DNA from 2 places in the Alteromonas sp. Mac1 genome. Region 2 is predicted to be linked to the other one. Evidence: predicted binding sites of a transcription regulator. Region 2 holds the regulator's gene; the other holds the start of a gene.
What was found. Region 2 encodes LexA, which represses DNA repair genes until DNA is damaged. Its sites were predicted from a motif close to TACTGTATNNNNATACAGTA; they were not measured.
Positions count from the first base shown of each region.

Region 1 (9,356 bases), 1.2 Mb from region 2:
ATCAAGTAAGTCAGCCATTTCTTCAATACGTGCTGATATTGTCGATTTATCAATACCATGCAATTCGCCAAAATAAGCAATATTTTCCCGCCCAGTCAGCCTGCCATACAAGCCGGTTGAGCTAGACAGAAACCCTATTTTTTTACGCGCAATAATTGGGTTGGCTAACACGTCTTCGCCATCAATCACCACGGTACCGCTATCTGGTTTAAGTGCTGTTGAAAGCATGCGTAATGTCGTGGTTTTTCCTGCGCCGTTTGGCCCTAGTAAACCAAGAACTTCTCCGTGACCACATGAAAACGAAACATCTTTCACTGATTGAAAGTAGCGCCCTTTTAATCGTGGATCCTTTTTCTCTTGCTCACTTAGCTTTTTGGGGTTATCCACCTCAAAGCGTTTAGCAAGACTAGATATTTCAATCATTATCCCTTCCCTTTTTTATTATTTAAATCGAATGCTTACCGTACTAGTCTTTGCCTTTCTATTTTTATTACAGCTTTACTGTTTTTTTATTTTAATTCAATGCAGAGTATGGAATTAAAGTGTTAAGAAGTATGTTTTTCGAGCACAAAAAAACCCACCATTTGGTGGGCTTTTCGATAACTCTAGAGCGCGACTATCTATTACAAATAGTACGTTGTGAGTTACTGCTGAGCATCATCTTCTGCAGCAGGTGCTTCTTCTACTTTCACTGTTTTAGGTAAAAGTAGCTCAGCGCGAATTTGTTTTTCAATCTCATCGGCAATAGCTGGGTTTTCTTTCAGGAACTTCATTACGTTCGCTTTACCCTGACCAATTCGGTCGCCTTTATAGCTGTACCAAGCACCGGCTTTATCAACCAATTTCTGCTTAACACCTAAGTCGATAAGTTCAGCTTCTTTACTGATACCTTCACCATAGCGAATCATGAATTCAGCTTGCTTAAATGGCGGTGCCACTTTGTTTTTCACTACTTTAACGCGAGTTTCATTACCAACCACCTCATCGCCTTCTTTAACCGCACCAATACGACGGATATCTAAACGTACTGAGGAGTAGAACTTAAGAGCGTTACCACCTGTTGTTGTTTCTGGGCTTCCGAACATTACACCAATTTTCATACGAATTTGGTTAATGAAAATACATAAGGTATTTGAACGCTTGATGTTACCTGTAAGCTTACGCAATGCTTGCGACATTAATCGTGCTTGTAAACCTACGTGTGAGTCACCCATGTCGCCTTCAATTTCTGCTTTTGGCGTAAGGGCAGCAACCGAATCAACAATTACTACATCAACACCGCCAGAGCGAACCAACATGTCACAGATTTCAAGGGCTTGTTCACCCGTATCAGGCTGAGAGACTAGAAGCTCATCAATATTCACACCAAGTTTTGATGCATAAATAGGGTCTAGCGCGTGCTCTGCATCTACGAAGGCACAGGTTTTGCCATTTTTCTGCGCTTCTGCAATTACCTGCAAGGTAAGTGTCGTTTTACCCGATGCTTCTGGTCCGTAAATTTCTACCACACGACCGCATGGCAAGCCGCCTATGCCCAAAGCGATATCAATGGTTAGTGAACCTGTAGAGATAGCCTCAATGTCCATCGCTTGGTTGTCGCCTAAACGCATAATTGCGCCTTTGCCGAACTGCTTTTCAATTTGCCCAAGTGCGGCACTTAAAGCTTTAGATCTGTTATCGTCCACGTCAATATCCTCTAGGATTAGCGGTTAAATTCTTTATTGATAATGTATTCGTTGAAGCTTTCTTCATTGATGCAGACTTTGTTAAGAGAACCTTCACTAGCACTGCTAACATTCATTGCATCAACATTTGCTTACCGACACCTTACCAAGTGTTGCGTGCATTCTATACTGTACAAGCATACAGTTTCAACCTGAGTTTTCATTTTATTTTGCTTATTGGGCTCTCATTGGATGCTACTTGGCTGATCGTCGAATCAGTCAGCCAACATCGCTAATAGGTGAGTAATAGCAAATTCTATCGCATGCAAGCGAACAGCCTCGCGGTCTCCAGCAAAAACCTGTTTGATGTTTTCTTGCTTTTCACCGCAAATAAATCCAAACCAAACCGTACCCACGGGCTTTTCTTCGCTGCCCCCGCCGGGGCCTGCAATACCGCTTACGGTTACCACGACATTCGCGCCGCTTTTGTGCTTAACCCCCGCCGCCATCTCTTCAACGGTCTGCAACGACACAGCACCATACGCATTTAAGGTTTCTGGTTTTACGGCTAACTCACGCATTTTGGCGTCGTTTGAATACGTCACCCAACTTTGATTAAACCAGTCCGAACTGCCAGCAATACTGGTAAAGGCGAAAGCAATTCCGCCCCCTGTGCAAGATTCTGCGCTTGAGACCGTCCAGCTTTTGCGGCGAAGGGCATTACCTAACGCAGTCACCATCTCTGTTGTATTGTCAGATACCATGAATGTCCTTTTATTGCTATCGGCACTGTTATCAGCTTTGGCCGTAAGGCGTTAAACTGTGCTGATGTGCTAACATGCGTCAGCTATCAATCTATTAATGAAAACAGGAAATGGTTGAAAATTCCGTACCCATATCAATAATACTCAGCAAACGTGAAAAGCGATTATTTTAGCACCCCTGCTCTTTTAATCACTCTTCTGTTAATAATTCTTCTGTTAATATAACAAATTGAGTTATCGCAAGTATCAGCAATAAAAAAGCACGAGGCATTTTTTGGAATCACACACTCCTATGATGCGCCAGTATTTAACGATAAAGGCGCAGCACCCTAACATTTTGATGTTTTACCGTATGGGCGACTTTTACGAGTTGTTTTTCGATGATGCCAAGAAAGCCGCAGAACTGCTTGATATATCGTTAACCGCACGGGGTAAATCCGGCGGCGATCCTATCCCCATGGCTGGTGTACCTTACCATGCAGTGGAAAGTTACTTAGCCCGCTTGGTAAAAATGGGCGAATCGGTAGCCATTTGCGAACAAGTAGGCGACCCTGCTACCAGTAAAGGCCCCGTTGAACGTCAGGTTCAGCGCATCGTTACCCCGGGTACGGTTACCGATGAAGCCTTATTAGAAGAACGCCGCGATAATGTATTAGCCGCAGTATGCGGCCACAGTATGCATTATGGCGTGGCGACATTAGATGTGACCAGTGGCCGTTTTGTAGTGGTTGAGTGCGACACCGACGATGCATTGCTAGGTGAACTTCAACGAATTAACCCTGCTGAGCTGCTCTACCCTGAAGGGTTTGAAAGCTTACCGCTGATAGAACAGCGCAAAGGTTTGCGTCGGCGTCCCGAGTGGGAATTCGATATCGATACCGCTACCGAACAATTAACCGCTCAGTTTCAAACTAAAGAGCTTGCAGGCTTTGGCGTGTCAGACTTAACCAAAGGCATTGGCGCCGCGGGTTGTGTACTCCAATATGTGAAAGATACCCAGCGTACGGCGCTGCCTCATATTCGGCGCATTCAAAAAGAACAACAAGACAGCCGTGTACAGCTAGATGCTGCAACCCGCAGAAACTTAGAACTTACCCACAATTTAGCCGGCGGTATTGAAAATACCCTGTTTAGCGTAATGGATACGACCACTACCGCTATGGGTAGCCGGTTATTACAACGCTATATTCATTCGCCTATCACCGACCAGCACGAATTACATAACCGACAAGATGCTATAGAAGCACTAATCGACAATGAGCCAGAAGCTATTCGCAGCCATTTAAAAACCATTGGTGATATTGAACGCATAATGGCACGGTTGGCATTACGTTCAGCAAGGCCTAGGGATTTCGCAAGGCTCAAAAACGCGCTGAATACCCTGCCCGCCCTTCAAGAAGCGCTAGGGGCGTATAACGTTGCACAGCTTAATGAATTAAAACTGGCCATCAGTACCTACCCAGAGCTACAAACCTTATTAAATAACGCGATTATCGATAACCCGCCTGTGGTTATTCGCGATGGCGGCGTTATTGCAGAAGGCTTTAATAGTGAATTAGATGAGCTTCGAAAACTGTCTCAAGGTGCTACCGATTATCTCGACGCCATGGAGCAACGGGAACGTGAACGCACGGGAATTTCAACCTTAAAAGTAGGCTACAACCGGGTTCATGGTTTCTTTATCGAAATAAGCCGCGCTAATAGCGACAAAGCACCCGCCGAATATATTCGCAGGCAAACCCTTAAAAATACAGAACGCTTTATTACACCTGAACTAAAAGAGCACGAAGATAAAGTACTTACTAGTCAAGGTCGTGCGCTTGCCCTTGAAAAACAGCTTTATGAAGCGCTTTTCGATGAGGTTGCACCATGCTTGAATGCGCTAATTGAAACCGCCGCAGCACTGGCTAAACTCGATGTACTATGCTGTTTTGCCGAACGCGCGTTAAGTCTTGATTGGTATCGCCCCACGTTAAGTATGGAAAATGCACTGACCTACGAAGAAGGCCGCCATCCTGTGGTGGAACAGGTTATGAAAGACCCTTTCATTGCCAACCCACTAACGCTCAACGATAGCCAGCGTATGCTTATTATTACTGGCCCTAACATGGGCGGTAAATCAACATATATGCGCCAAACTGCCTTAATTGCGCTGCTAGCCTATATTGGCAGCTATGTGCCCGCACAAAACGCCCATATTGGTAAAATCGACAGGATCTTTACCCGTATTGGTGCATCTGACGATTTAGCCTCTGGTCGCTCAACCTTTATGGTAGAGATGACAGAAACTGCCAACATTCTGCACAACGCCACAGAGCATTCGTTAGTTTTAATGGATGAGATTGGCCGCGGCACCAGTACTTACGATGGTTTGTCATTGGCATGGGCATGCGCCAGCTATCTTGCTCAAAAGCTGAATGCTTACACCCTATTTGCAACCCACTATTTTGAGCTCACCGAGTTACCAGATACTGAAAAGAGCGTGGTTAATGTGCACTTAGATGCAGTTGAGCACGACGATACCATCCGGTTTATGCACAGTGTACAAAATGGCGCGGCCAGTAAGAGCTTCGGTTTACAGGTTGCCCAACTTGCGGGTGTGCCTAAACCTGTCATTAAAGCGGCGCAGCAAAAGCTCGCTATTTTGGAAAACGCGCATCTCATCTCTGAAACTGAATCCGGTGTTGGGAATACTACTGATAAGTCATCTAAAACTGCGGATAAAACTGGTAAGCAACACGCTAAAGCAACCAGTAAAAAAGCAGCTGTATCTTCAACTTCACCATCACAATCTCAGTCTCAACTGTTGTTCCCAGATAAACCGCATCCGGTTGTTGAAGCGTTGGAAAACTTATCACCGGATGAGCTTTCCCCACGCCAAGCGCTAGACCTCATTTACACGCTAAAGCGTTTAAGTCAGTTCTAAAAAGAAGCGCTAGCCTCAAAAGCAGCGCTCAAATAGGTAAAAGAAGCGATTGTGTGGGCAAACAGATTGTCTGCTCACACTAACTTGCGTATACTATTATCCCGTCCAAAGTATGGGTAGTTTAGTTCCTAAACTACACTCATATTTACCCAATACAACTCAACGTTCTAGGTTTCGCATGACAAATTATATTTTCGTCACCGGTGGTGTAGTTTCATCGCTAGGTAAAGGTATTGCCGCTGCGTCGTTAGCCGCAATTCTTGAAGCTCGCGGGCTCACCGTCACCATGTTAAAACTCGACCCGTATATTAATGTCGACCCAGGCACCATGAGCCCTATTCAACATGGCGAAGTATTTGTTACCGATGATGGCGCAGAAACCGATCTGGATCTTGGTCACTACGAGCGTTTTATCCGCACCCGTATGACTAAGCGTAACAACTTCACTACCGGACGGGTATACGAAGAAGTACTAAAACGTGAACGTCGAGGCGACTACTTAGGCGCCACTATTCAGGTCATCCCACACATTACCAACGAAATTAAACGTCGTGTGGTTGAAGGCGCCGAAGGTCACGATGTGGCTATTGTTGAGATTGGTGGAACGGTAGGTGATATTGAATCACAGCCTTTCTTAGAAGCAATCCGTCAGCTTGGTACCGAGCTTGGCCGCGAAAAAGCCATGTACATGCACTTAACCTTAGTGCCTTACATGCCAGCTTCTGGTGAAGTAAAAACTAAGCCAACTCAGCACTCAGTGAAAGAGCTTCGTTCGATTGGTATTCAGCCAGACATTCTAGTGTGCCGCTCTGTAGGTGCATTACCATCTACTGAGCGTTCTAAAATTGCATTGTTCACTAACGTAAATGATAAATCGGTTATTTCCCTTAAAGACGTAGACAGCATCTACCGCATTCCAGCTGCACTTAAAGCGCAAGGTATGGATCAGCTTGTGGTAGACCGTTTTGGTTTAGACTGTAAAGAAGCCGACCTATCAGAATGGGAACAGGTACTTTACGCAGAATCTAACCCAACTGCTGAAGTTAATATCGGTATGATTGGTAAGTACGTAGAATTACCGGATGCTTATAAGTCAGTTAATGAAGCTCTTAAACATGCAGGCTTGAAGAACCGCTTAACCGTAAATATTCACCATATCGACTCGCAAGATGTTGAAAGCAAGGGCCCACAAATTCTAGAAAAACTAGATGCTATATTAGTGCCTGGTGGTTTTGGTGAGCGCGGTATCGAAGGCAAAATAGCCGCCGCACGTTATGCTCGTGAAAACAAAGTGCCTTATTTAGGTATTTGTTTAGGTATGCAAGTAGCACTCATTGAGTTCGCTCGTAATGTAGCAGGTATGGAAGATGCCAATAGCTCAGAGTTTGATCCTGAAACGCCTTACCCTGTCGTTGGCTTAATTACCGAATGGCTTGATGAAGCAGGTACCACAGAAGTTCGTAACGAAAGCTCAGACTTAGGCGGCACTATGCGTTTAGGTAGCCAACTGTGCCACTTAATTGAAGGTACTAAGGTACATGAAATGTATGGTAGTGCTGAAATTTACGAACGTCACCGCCACCGTTACGAAGTAAATAACAACCTTCGAGAGCAAATTGAAGCAGCAGGGTTGAAGGTAAGTGGTTTGTCCACTGATAAACGACTTGTAGAAGTAATAGAAATACCTGACCATCCTTGGTTTATTGCGGGTCAATTCCACCCTGAATTTACGTCAACCCCACGTGATGGACACCCATTATTTAAAGGGTTTGTCGCTGCTGCTGGACAGTATCAAAAAGAGAATCATTAATTTCTAATAAGGGAACACTTTCTCCCGTTGTGTTCCCAAACAATTGTTAAGGAAAAAACATGGCGAAAATTAGTCGCATTATTGGTCGCGAAATTCTGGACTCACGCGGTAATCCTACCGTAGAAGCCGACGTGTATTTAGAATCAGGCGTTATGGGTCGTGCTGCGGCACCATCTGGCGCTTCAACCGGTAGCCGAGAAGCACTAGAACTTCGTGACGGTGACAAGTCTCGTTATTTAGGTAAAGGCGTAATGAAAGCCGTAGCCGCTATTAACGATGCCATCGCACCTGCGCTTTTAGGTAAAGATGCACTAGCGCAAGCTGATATCGACGCTATCATGATTGACCTAGACGGCACAGAAAATAAAGAAACTCATGGTGCAAATGCTATTCTAGCGGTATCGCTAGCGGTTGCTAAAGCAGCGGCTTTAGAAAAAGGCGTTGCCCTTTACGAGCACATTGCAGATCTTAACGGCACTCCTGGTCAATACTCAATGCCAGTACCTATGATGAACATCATCAACGGTGGCGAGCACGCAGACAACAACGTAGATATTCAAGAATTCATGGTACAGCCAGTAGGCGCAAAGAGCTTCAAAGAAGCCCTACGCATGGGTGCTGAAATTTTCCATTCACTGAAGAAAGTACTTTCTGCTAAGGGCCTAAACACGGCCGTTGGTGACGAAGGTGGTTTCGCACCAAACCTTAGCTCTAACGCTGAAGCGCTAGCGGTTATCGTTCAAGCAGTCGAAAACGCTGGCTACAAAATGAATGAAGATATTACGCTTGCACTAGATTGTGCGGCATCTGAATTCTACAAAGATGGCCAATACGTATTGTCTGGTGAAGACAAGAGCTTCGATTCTGAAGCCTTTGGTGATTACCTAGCCGACCTTTCTGACAAGTACCCTATTGTGTCTATTGAAGATGGCCTAGACGAAAGTGATTGGGACGGTTGGGCAAGCTTAACCAATAAGATTGGTGAAAAAGTACAACTTGTTGGTGACGACTTGTTTGTAACTAACACTAAAATTCTTAAGCGTGGTATTGATAACGGTATTGGTAACTCAATTCTTATCAAGTTCAACCAAATTGGTTCACTGACTGAAACATTGAACGCAATTAAGATGGCAAAAGATGCAGGCTTCACTGCTGTTATCTCTCACCGTTCAGGTGAAACTGAAGACGCTACTATTGCTGATTTAGCAGTAGGTACTGCGGCTGGCCAAATCAAAACTGGTTCACTGTGTCGTTCTGACCGTGTTGCTAAGTACAACCAACTTCTTCGCATTGAAGAAGCCTTGGGTGATGCGGCAACTTATAAAGGTCGCTCTGAAATTAAAGGTCAGTAGCCTATTCATAGTGCACTTAAGACAAGAGCGCACTTGAGACAAGAGTGCACTTAATATAAAAGTGTACTGGTTACTTATCTAATCAAAAGCTGCGTAAAGACCCATAATTTTGGATAACCTTTACGCAGCTTTTTTGTGCCTGTTTGAAGCCCTTCCCTCACGTCCCTTAAATAGCCCCCTTCCCTAGCCCCCCTCAATAACGCCCTTTTAATAACGCCCCATTCAAAAAAGATGACAATGATTAAGGACTAGCGAGCTTAATTTAAGACAAAAAAATACCCCAGCTCGTGCTGGGGTATTTTAATTTAGTGTTGTTAGTGAAGCTACGCGCTAATTAGAAGCGGTAGTTAGCACCTAAAGTCACTCGGCGGTCGGTAAGACCTTGGAAGCACAATAACGCACCTTCATTGATACAAGACTGTTCAACTTCTGATTCAGTAATATTCACCGCCTCAATACCTATGTTGAAGTCTTCGTTCACGTCGTAGTTAATACTTGCATTAAGCTGACCACGATCTTCCTGAACCACTGGGAAGCCCCAAGGGAAGCTTGATGTGCTACCGAAGTCATCCGAACGATACGCTTCACGCCATGTGTAACGCATACGCGCCGATAAACCAAACTTCTCATAGTACAAGGTGAAGTTATACGCATTTTCAGATAAGTTCAGTAGACCTTGAACTGCTGACACTTCAATATCATCAATACCTGTAGAGGCTGCGAATACATTTGCCGCACGACTTGTTGCTGTATTTTCAGAATCACCACCGTCAAACTCTTGAATAGTGTAGTTAGCAAGTACACCGAAACCTGAAGCCCAACCTAGCTCTTTTTCAAAGC
Region 1 covers NZ_CP013932.1:1,142,730-1,152,085, reverse strand. Annotated here, with positions in the region: gene AV939_RS04780 (ABC transporter ATP-binding protein) at 1-423, opposite strand, end outside; gene recA (recombinase RecA) at 645-1,685, opposite strand; gene AV939_RS04770 (CinA family protein) at 1,940-2,428, opposite strand; gene mutS (DNA mismatch repair protein MutS) at 2,721-5,354, shown strand; gene AV939_RS04760 (CTP synthase) at 5,533-7,164, shown strand; gene eno (phosphopyruvate hydratase) at 7,224-8,516, shown strand; gene AV939_RS04750 (TonB-dependent receptor) at 8,851-9,356, opposite strand, start outside.
Region 1: recA (recombinase RecA) is a predicted target of LexA. The motif match lies at 1,852-1,871, and genes of this name have one in related genera.

Region 2 (9,356 bases):
TTTTCATCCATGTCATGCCAGGGGCACGCATGTTGAAAATGGTCACTATTACGTTAATCGCCCCCATGATGGATGAAATACCCATGATATGTACCGAGAACACAAACAAAGCCGTAGAGTCGCCACTGTAAGTGGTGGAAAGCGGTGCATAGAAGGTCCACCCAAATGCTGGGCCGCCGCCCTCTAAAAAGAGCGAACTAAGTAGGATCAGGAAGGCTCCGGGTAATATCCAGAAACTCCAGTTATTCATTCGCGGCAGGGCCATATCTGGTGCCCCTATCATCATTGGAATCAGCCAATTTGCTAGCCCTGTGAAGGCTGGCATTACTGCACCAAACACCATGATAAGACCATGTACAGTCGTCATTTGATTAAAGAAATTTGGCTCAACAATTTGTAATCCAGGCTGAAAAAGCTCAGCACGGATCACCATTGCCATGGCGCCGCCAATTAAAAACATGATAAAGGCGAACCATAAATACAAGGTGCCTATATCTTTATGGTTAGTGGTAAACAACCATCGAGTTATTCCTTTTGGAATATGGCTATGATGGTCATGATCTTCGTGATGCGCCGCGGTATCCGGCGCAATGACATCAGTTGCTTTACTCATTACGCACTCCTAGTTTCCATTTACGACAGCATTAACATCTTTGGCCTGCACCATATCGCCCGTATTATTGCCCCACGCATTTCGTTCGTAGGTCACCACAGCCGCAATGTCTTTTAGGCTTAACATTTTTCCGAACGCCTGCATCGCCGTGCCGGTTTTACCGTTCAACACAATATCGATATGTGCAGTTTGGTCTTCAAGTACCATTTCACTGCCCTTAAGCGCAGGAAATACACCGGGCAACCCTTCCCCATTAGGCATATGGCAAGCTGCACAGGTGGCGTTATAAACTCGCTTACCTTCCTTCATTAGTTCATCCATCGACATATTCATCGACAGTAAACGTTGCTCTTCTTCTTTCGCTTGGCGAGCGGCTTCTTCTTGCTCGTTCATCCACGCATCAAATTCGGCAGGTTCTTTTGCGATAACCACTACCGGCATAAAGCCATGATCTTTTCCGCAAAGCTCGGCGCACTGCCCGCGATAAATACCAGGCTCGTTCACCTTTGCCCAAGATTCATTAATAAACCCTGGATTAGCATCTTTTTTCACCGCAAAATCTGGAACCCACCAAGAGTGAATAACGTCATCTGAAGTAATAAGAAAGCGCACTTTTTGCCCTGTGGGGATCACCAGTGGACGGTCGACCTCAAGCAAATAATTCGTGCCTTTCTCGAATTTGTTTTCAATTTGTTCTCGCTGAGTCGCCATTAACGAATAGAACTCAACATCTCTGTCCATGTATCGGTAATGCCACTTCCACTGAGAACCTGTAACGACAACAGTAAGATCGGGCTCACTGGTATCTTCCATCGCAATAAGGGTTTTAGCGGCGGGAATAGCCATAAGAATAAGAATGATGAAAGGTACTACTGTCCACGCAATTTCAACTTTTACATTTTCATGGAAGTGAGCAGGCTTCGCTCCTCTGGATTTACGGTGTAAGTACATTGAGGTAAACATAACCCCAAAAACCACAACGGCAATGGCGATACAGATAAAGAACATCAACATATGAAGGTCGTACACTTGACCACTTATGTCGGTTGCGCCTCGACGTAAATTCATGGATGAGCCTTCACCTGTTGCTACATCCGCAAACAGCAGTGGTGAGGTAAGCAAAAGTGGCAGCCCGTAAAGCCACTTTGTCGCTTGTGTCGCCGCTTGTGTCGTTACTCGTTTCACTCAACACCTCCGTTATAACAGAAGCATTACCGCAATAAATGCGCTGCGCTTCTGGCAACTGATACCCGAAATCCAACTTTTAACTTAATTGCCCAGCTTTAGTTGTAAAGCAAAGTTGCAGCTATTGTTATTATTTTGTTAAATACAGTATAAGAATTGCTCAATAAAACGCACAAGTCTAGTCTTTTCTAAGAAAAAACAATTCCAGCGTTTAATTTTTAATCAAAAGTTGTAAGTAAGAGGAATGAATCACGCCACAGCGTATGGGCGTTATAAGGATAATTAATGTGGCCGTTTGAAACGCTCATTTTGAACGAAATCGACGAATATAAAGTGTAATAAGTTTCTTATAATCAAAAGGTAGTTACGTAATATTGAATGCTTTTCAAACAGAATAGATAACAGACATAGCGGTAGTTAGTACTATAAAAGATGACATAAATAGAAGATAAAATGTGGGAACCGGATCAACTGGCCTCTAAGGTATTTCTGAGGCTTAAACAAGATTATTGTGCAAGCAAGGTATGGTAAACATACAAAAAAGCGGCCTATAAGCCGCTTTCTTTACTAAATAGCTAAAAAGTTACATCCAATCGGCATTTCGAATAACACCAACGGCAATACCTTCAATAGAAAAAGGCTCTGAAGCTAAGTCGACCTTAATAGGAGAAAATTCATCATTTTCAGCATGAAGTAGCACTTCACGGCCACGCTTTTCAAGGCGTTTAACGGTAACGTCTTCATCGACACGTGCCACTACCACCTGCCCATTATGGACATCCGTAGTGCGGTGCACGGCTAACAAGTCACCATCAAGTATACCTATGTCTTTCATACTCATACCGCTTACACGAAGCAAGAAGTCGGCGTGAGGCTGAAATAGGGCAGGGTCGACCTTATAATGAGATTCTATATGCTCTTGCGCTAGAATAGGTTCGCCCGCAGCCACTCGGCCAATAAGAGGTAGCCCTTCTTCTTCAGGAGCTTCATCTTCAAGTGGGATATTCAATTTAATACCACGGGAAGTACCTGGAAGAATCTCGATGACACCTTTTCGGGCCAACGCTTTTAAATGTTCTTCAGCGGCATTCGCAGAGCGAAAACCTAAATGACGGGCAATTTCTGCACGGGTAGGCGGCATGCCAGTTTCGAGCATGGTTGTTTTTATCAGCTCGAGAACTTCTGTTTGTCTTGCTGTGAGTGGGCGCATAAAAGACCTGTCTGTCTATACAGTTCCTGTAAGTATATACACCTAAAAGGAAATGACAAGCACAAAGCTTTGCAAAGCATGTTTTTTATACTGACCTAACCACAACGCAAAAAGCGGCCATGAAGGCCGCTTTGTATATCACTACTATTTAGCGTGACTAAAACTTATATTGCAAACTCAAACGCGCATTAAGCGGCTCGCCGGTGGCAATATTGTTGTCGTTATGTGCTGACGGAAAATAATCTTCGTCGAATAGGTTTTCAACGTTTAGCTGAATTTTAACGTCTTCGCTATAGTCGTAATAAAGTGCAGCGTCTACGCGAACAAAGTCAGGTAGCTCAACCGTATTATTTAATGAAGCATACTGCTCAGATTGATAAATCACGCCTAATGCAACACGCCATTCATCATTTACTTCATACTGATTCCATAACGTCAGCATATGTTCTGGTAGCTGCGCTAAGTCGCGGTTCGCCAATGTGCCATCTACAATTCGACCCATTTCTTCGCCATCAAGGTTGCTGTAACCAGCATTGATTACCCAACGTTCTGAAAGTTTACCCACCACCTGCACTTCAAAACCTTTGGTTTCGGTACCGGTTAAAATAGACGCTTCCGGGTTGTTAGGATCTTGCGCTGTGCCGTTTTCACGTTCAACTTCAAATGCCGCTGCTGTCACGCTAAGCGAGTCAGATAAATTCCACTTCACGCCAATTTCTTTATTTTCAAACTCTTCAGCTTCTAGCGCTTGGCTTGTCAGCGACAGTGAAAGGAATTGATCACCTGAACGAGGTAAAAACGATTTGCTGTAACTTGCGTAAATCGATACTGATTCCGCTGGCTTGTAAATTAAGCCTGCACGCGGAGACACTTGTGAATCAGAACTTGATAGAAAACCGTTGTTGCCATCATCTGCACCGTCAGCCACTTCAATACTATCTACGACATCGATATCGAAGTTGTCGTAGCGAAGACCCGCTACCACGATCCAATTATCGTTAAGTTTAATTTCATCTTGAACAAACGCTGAGGTAAAGGTGACATCAGATGCACGATCTCTTACTGGGTCGGTCAGCGTCATTGAAGGAATTACTAGTGGGTCACTAAACACGAAGGATACTTGATCGTCTTGACTGTCTGCAAAAAACGCATCACGGCGAGCATTTTCTGTATCTTGGCTACCGTATTCCATTCCCGTCAACAAGGTATGGTTAATATCACCCGTGGCAAACTGCCCAATAAGGTTCAATTGAACCAACGTGTTCTCACGGGTTGTAGTATCACGATATCCGTCTAACGTGACTGTGCCTGCATCAGCATCAAAATTAACGGGGTACAAGTTTTGATAAGCTTTGTCATAGTCAGCAAACTGAACCGTACCGTTCAAGTTCCAATTTTGCGATAGTGAATGATCAACACGAATGCGGGCAATATGTGCTTCAAGGGTAGTATTGTTGAAGTCTGGATCACCAAAGTAGGTATCGTCATAGCCTTCCAGCGGCGCACCATCTAATGAAGGAATCCCCCTATCGACTAAACGGTCATCGTTTACGTATTCGTAAGATGCCACCACCGTAGTGTCGTCGTTAGCCATCCATGTATAGGTAGGGTTTAATGCGTAACGTTCACCATCTTTAAAATCACGGTGGTTATCAATGCTGTCGAACACACCATTAAAACGAAACGCATTGTTGGCATCTATGGCTTTATTGGTATCTACGCTAATAGAGCCAGCGCCAAAGGTATCAATACCTGCTGACAATGTGGTGAAGTCTTCCGCAGTACTGGCTACTTTAGTCACACGGTTAACCACGCCACCGCCGCCACCGCGTCCAAATAAAAGTGCGTTCGCACCACGTAATATTTCAACGCGTTCTAAATTATATAATGGGCGGAAGTACTGAACGTCGTCGCGAAGCCCATCAACAAAGAAATCGGCAGTAGTGTTCTGTCCACGAATAGTCACCTGATCGCGATGATCTTCACCCAGCCCAATGCTCACACCTGGCGTGTATTGCATAACATCGGCAATACTAAACAGTGCTTGTTCTGAAATTTGCTGTGCACTTACTACCGATACAGATTGTGGCACGTTAACCAATAGTGTTGGGGTTTTTACCGCTGTGGCGACTTGTTGACCAAAGAATGCGCCGCGTACTGTAATACGTTCAACGCTTTCATCTGATTCAGCTACAGTGTCTTGAGCCAAAACAGATGTGCCATAAAGTGCCAATAGAACAGCAGTAGAAATAGTTGCTTTACCAAGTTTCAAGCAAGTCTCCTCGAGTGATAATTCAAACAGTATTGAAAATGATAGATATTCTTATTTAGAGCGGATTCTAGTCATAATTGTTAATAATTAAAAGGTGTATTAATAAAAATTAAACTTTTGTTATAAATGAAAGCGTCAGTTTAACTAGACAGCCTGTTTAGACAGGAAATAGTGAATAGGCGCCTTACCTTTAATTGGGTTTACGCCGAGGTGACAAGTTTGGCATTAAGGCATAAAGTAACCTTTCTTTTATCTATCTTTAATCAGTGTATTTAATTCCGTCATGTTGCATTACCTCGACTATACCCCCGAGCTAGCCCCCCACTTTGACCGCATAAATAGAGAGTGGATCACCAAGATGTTTCGTTTAGAGAGCGTTGATGAGGCCGTTATTGGCAACCCTCAGCGTAATATTATCGATAAGGGTGGATACATTTGGTTTGCTGAACATCCCGATTTTGGCATTGTAGGCACATGCGCATTAATGAAAAAAGGGGAAGGGGTATTCGAACTTACTAAGATGGGTGTGGTCAGTGAAGCAAGAGGATTAAAAGTAGGCGAAGGCTTGTTGCAATATGTATTGAATAACGCCCCTGCCATTGCTTTTAATACATTATTTCTTTTAACGAATAAGAAGTGTGAGGCCGCTATTCATCTTTATAAGAAAAATGGCTTTGTTCATTGTGAAGAAATCATGCAAAAATTTGGTTGTTCTTATGAACGCTGTGACGTGGCTATGCATTACAAAGGCAATGCCACTAATTGATATGTAGGTAAAAACACGCTCAATCAATATGCTATGGCGACAATTTATACTAATGACTCTTTCAAACAGCCCCACGGCCTCTGCATGACATTGCACGAGATGTGGTACACTTCTCCCGTTTTAATTTCATAGGATTACAGAATTCATGTCGTGGATGCGAAAAGCCCTTTTGTCGCTATTTCATTATCCTGTTAAGTTGCTGGTTAAAGCCCACAGCATTCCCGTAAACGTAGAGACTGAGCTTGGCATTGATAAGTCGAAGCCCATCGTTTACTTGCTTCCAGCAAACTCGGTAACCGATCAATTAGCACTTAGAATGTCAACAGAAGCACTAGGTCTACCGAGCCCGACTGATACGCTTACGTTAGCGGGCAGAGAATACCCATCTACGCTGTTTCTGCGTAAAACCCAACCGATTTTTCGTTCACAAGCTGACGATACCGGTATTGAAGATGTATTTACTGACTTGTTTCATTTGCACAGAGACCATCATCAATTAGATCTTCAAGTGGTTCCGGTATTTGTAACTTGGGGCCGAGCGCCTGGGCGAGGTACGCCTGGATTAGCTGACCTTATTGCCGATAATGCCGCGCCAAGTTGGCTGAGAAAACTCTTTATCGTGATGTTTTTAGGCCGCGATAATTTTATCAATTACTCAAAAGCCGTTTCGGCTCGTGCCATGTCAAACCAACATGGTAGTGATAAAAGCATTGCGCACAAACTGGTGCGTGTAGCAAGCACTCACTTCCAGCGTAAGCGCCAGAGCATGACTGGCCCTACATTGTTAGAGCGCCAAGAGTTGAACAACAGTGTACTCGGTTCTGATGCCGTGCGCCGTGCTATGGCAGAAGAGTCTCGCAGTAAAAAAATTACCCATGAAGCGTCAAAAGACAGAGCACAATCGTACGTTACCGAAATAGCAGCTGATTATCGCGAAGGGTTAATTCGTTTTGGCGATCGACTGCTTACCCGTATTTGGAACAAAATTTACAATGGTATTAGTGTTGGCCACTCTGAACGTATTCGCGAATTAGCCGCTAACGGCCATGAGATTGTTTACGTGCCTTGTCATCGCAGTCACATGGATTACCTGTTGCTCACTTACGTGATTTATCATGAAGGCATGGTAACTCCCCATATTGCCGCGGGTATTAACTTAAATTTCTGGCCGGTTGGTAAAATTTTTCGTCGCGGCGGAGCCTTCTTCTTACGCCGTAGCTTTGCCGGGAACAAGTTGTATACCGCGGTATTCCGCGAGTACTTAGAGCTACTTTTCAACAAAGGCTATTCGGTAAAGTATTACCCTGAAGGTGGCCGTAGTCGCACTGGTCGACTTATCCCACCGAAAACAGGCATGCTTGCCATGACCATTCAAGCCATGCTGAAAGGTGTGAATAGACCCGTTAGCCTAGTACCAGTCTATATTGGTTACGAAAACGTGATGGAAGTGAAAAGCTACCTGAACGAGTTAAAGGGGACTAAGAAGCAAAAAGAATCTAACTGGCAAGTGTTCTCGGCCATCCGCAAGCTTAAAAACTACGGTCATGGCTATGTGAATTTTGGTGAGCCTATTCAGCTGAACCAATTTTTAGAAACCCATGTGCCAAACTGGCGCGACTGCCGTGATGCTGAGCCAGAGAAAAAGCCTGCATGGCTAACGCCGGCCGTAAACGAGTTGGCCAACAATGTCATGACACGTATTAATCGCGCAGCAGCGGTTAATGGCATGGCGTTAACATCGCTGTGTTTACTGTCGTCAAAAACACAAACTATGAGTGAGTCTGAGCTTAAACAAGCGATGGGCGACTTTATCAGTTTGTTCAAAAACGTGCCATTCAGTGCCGATGCCACCATTCCGGATGCCAGCGCGAAGGAATTGTTCGACGATACCTTAAAGCTTGGCAAGTTTGTGGTTGAGGAAGACGATTATGGTCGGTTAATCAGCCCCAAACCTAAGTCGGCGGTTTATCTCACCTACTATCGCAACAATATCTTGCACTTATTCGCATTGCCGGGATTAATTATGGCCTGTGTATTTGCTCATAAAGGCACAAGTAAAGCCACAGTATTCCAGTTAATTGCTGCGTTATACCCACTGCTTCAGCGCGAACTATTTTTACACTTATCTCAAGATGAAGCCCTTACACATACGGATGCGCTTATTGATGCATTAGTAGACCAAGGCCTTCTACGTATTAAAGATGGCGATTTACTTCCTCCTGATGCTCAGCAAAAACAGTTTCATTCAGCATGGTTGTTAAGCCGTTGTATGCAAGAAACCTTGCAGCGTTATGCGGTAGTACTGACTATTTTAGACAAAGAGAAAGTGATTAGTCGCGGTGCACTTGAACGCACCAGCCGCCAAGTGGCAGAACGCTTATCTACCCTTTATGGGCTAAGCTCACCTGAGTTTTACGATAAGAACGTGCTGTCTAGCTTTATTAGTGCGTTAAAAGATAACCATTGGTTAGACTCTACAGAAGATGGCAGTCTGAAATACTCTGAAGAGTGTGAAGCACTTCGGGAAGACGTGATGGCGCTAGTATGGCCTGAAATGACCCAGCATCTAGAGAACGTGGTATTGCATAACTAGCCTATACTTCGTCAGTGTGTTTGCAACTAGTTAGTAGTTACAGTGCTGCACACTGAAGAGACGGTTATCGATGCCACAAAAAAGCCGAAACGTTGAAATACAACGCTTCGGCTTTTTTATTAATTTGGAATACGCCTTACCTCGCCCCAAGGTAAGCCATGCTTAACTTGAAGCGAGGTAAAGCGAAAACGGTTTGCTCTTTACTTAGATGGTTGTGATAAAAAGAACTTATAGGCAGGATCTTGTGTTACTTCATCTACTTTGTAGCCAAGTTCAATAACATGCTCATTGAAAGCTTCTCTGCTTTCTGGCGCAATATCAAACCCAACCAACACTAAGCCTTCTGCCGCACCGTGGTTGCGGTAATGAAACAAGGTAATGTTCCAAGATTCACCCAAGGTATTTAAGAAGGTTAGCAATGCGCCAGGGCGCTCTGGGAATTCAAAACTGAACACTTGCTCGTTTAGAATGGCCGGTGGCCTTCCCCCTACCATGTGACGAACGTGCAGTTTGGCTAATTCGTTATTGGTTAAATTAAAGCACTGATAGCCTTTATCTTCTAAGTCGCTTTGCAGGCTTAAGAATTCTTGCTGACCGCCTTTTAATTTAACCCCTACAAAAATATGGGCTTCGTCGTCATTAGCATAACGATAGTTAAATTCAGTAATCGCCTTTGCGCCAACACATTCACAGAACTGCTTAAATGCCCCTTTGCGC
Region 2 covers NZ_CP013932.1:4,609,311-4,618,666, forward strand. Annotated here, with positions in the region: gene ctaD (cytochrome c oxidase subunit I) at 1-613, opposite strand, end outside; gene coxB (cytochrome c oxidase subunit II) at 623-1,798, opposite strand; gene lexA (transcriptional repressor LexA) at 2,382-3,008, opposite strand; gene AV939_RS19585 (TonB-dependent receptor) at 3,166-5,280, opposite strand; gene AV939_RS19590 (GNAT family N-acetyltransferase) at 5,639-6,046, shown strand; gene plsB (glycerol-3-phosphate 1-O-acyltransferase PlsB) at 6,192-8,639, shown strand; gene ilvA (threonine ammonia-lyase, biosynthetic) at 8,840-9,356, opposite strand, start outside.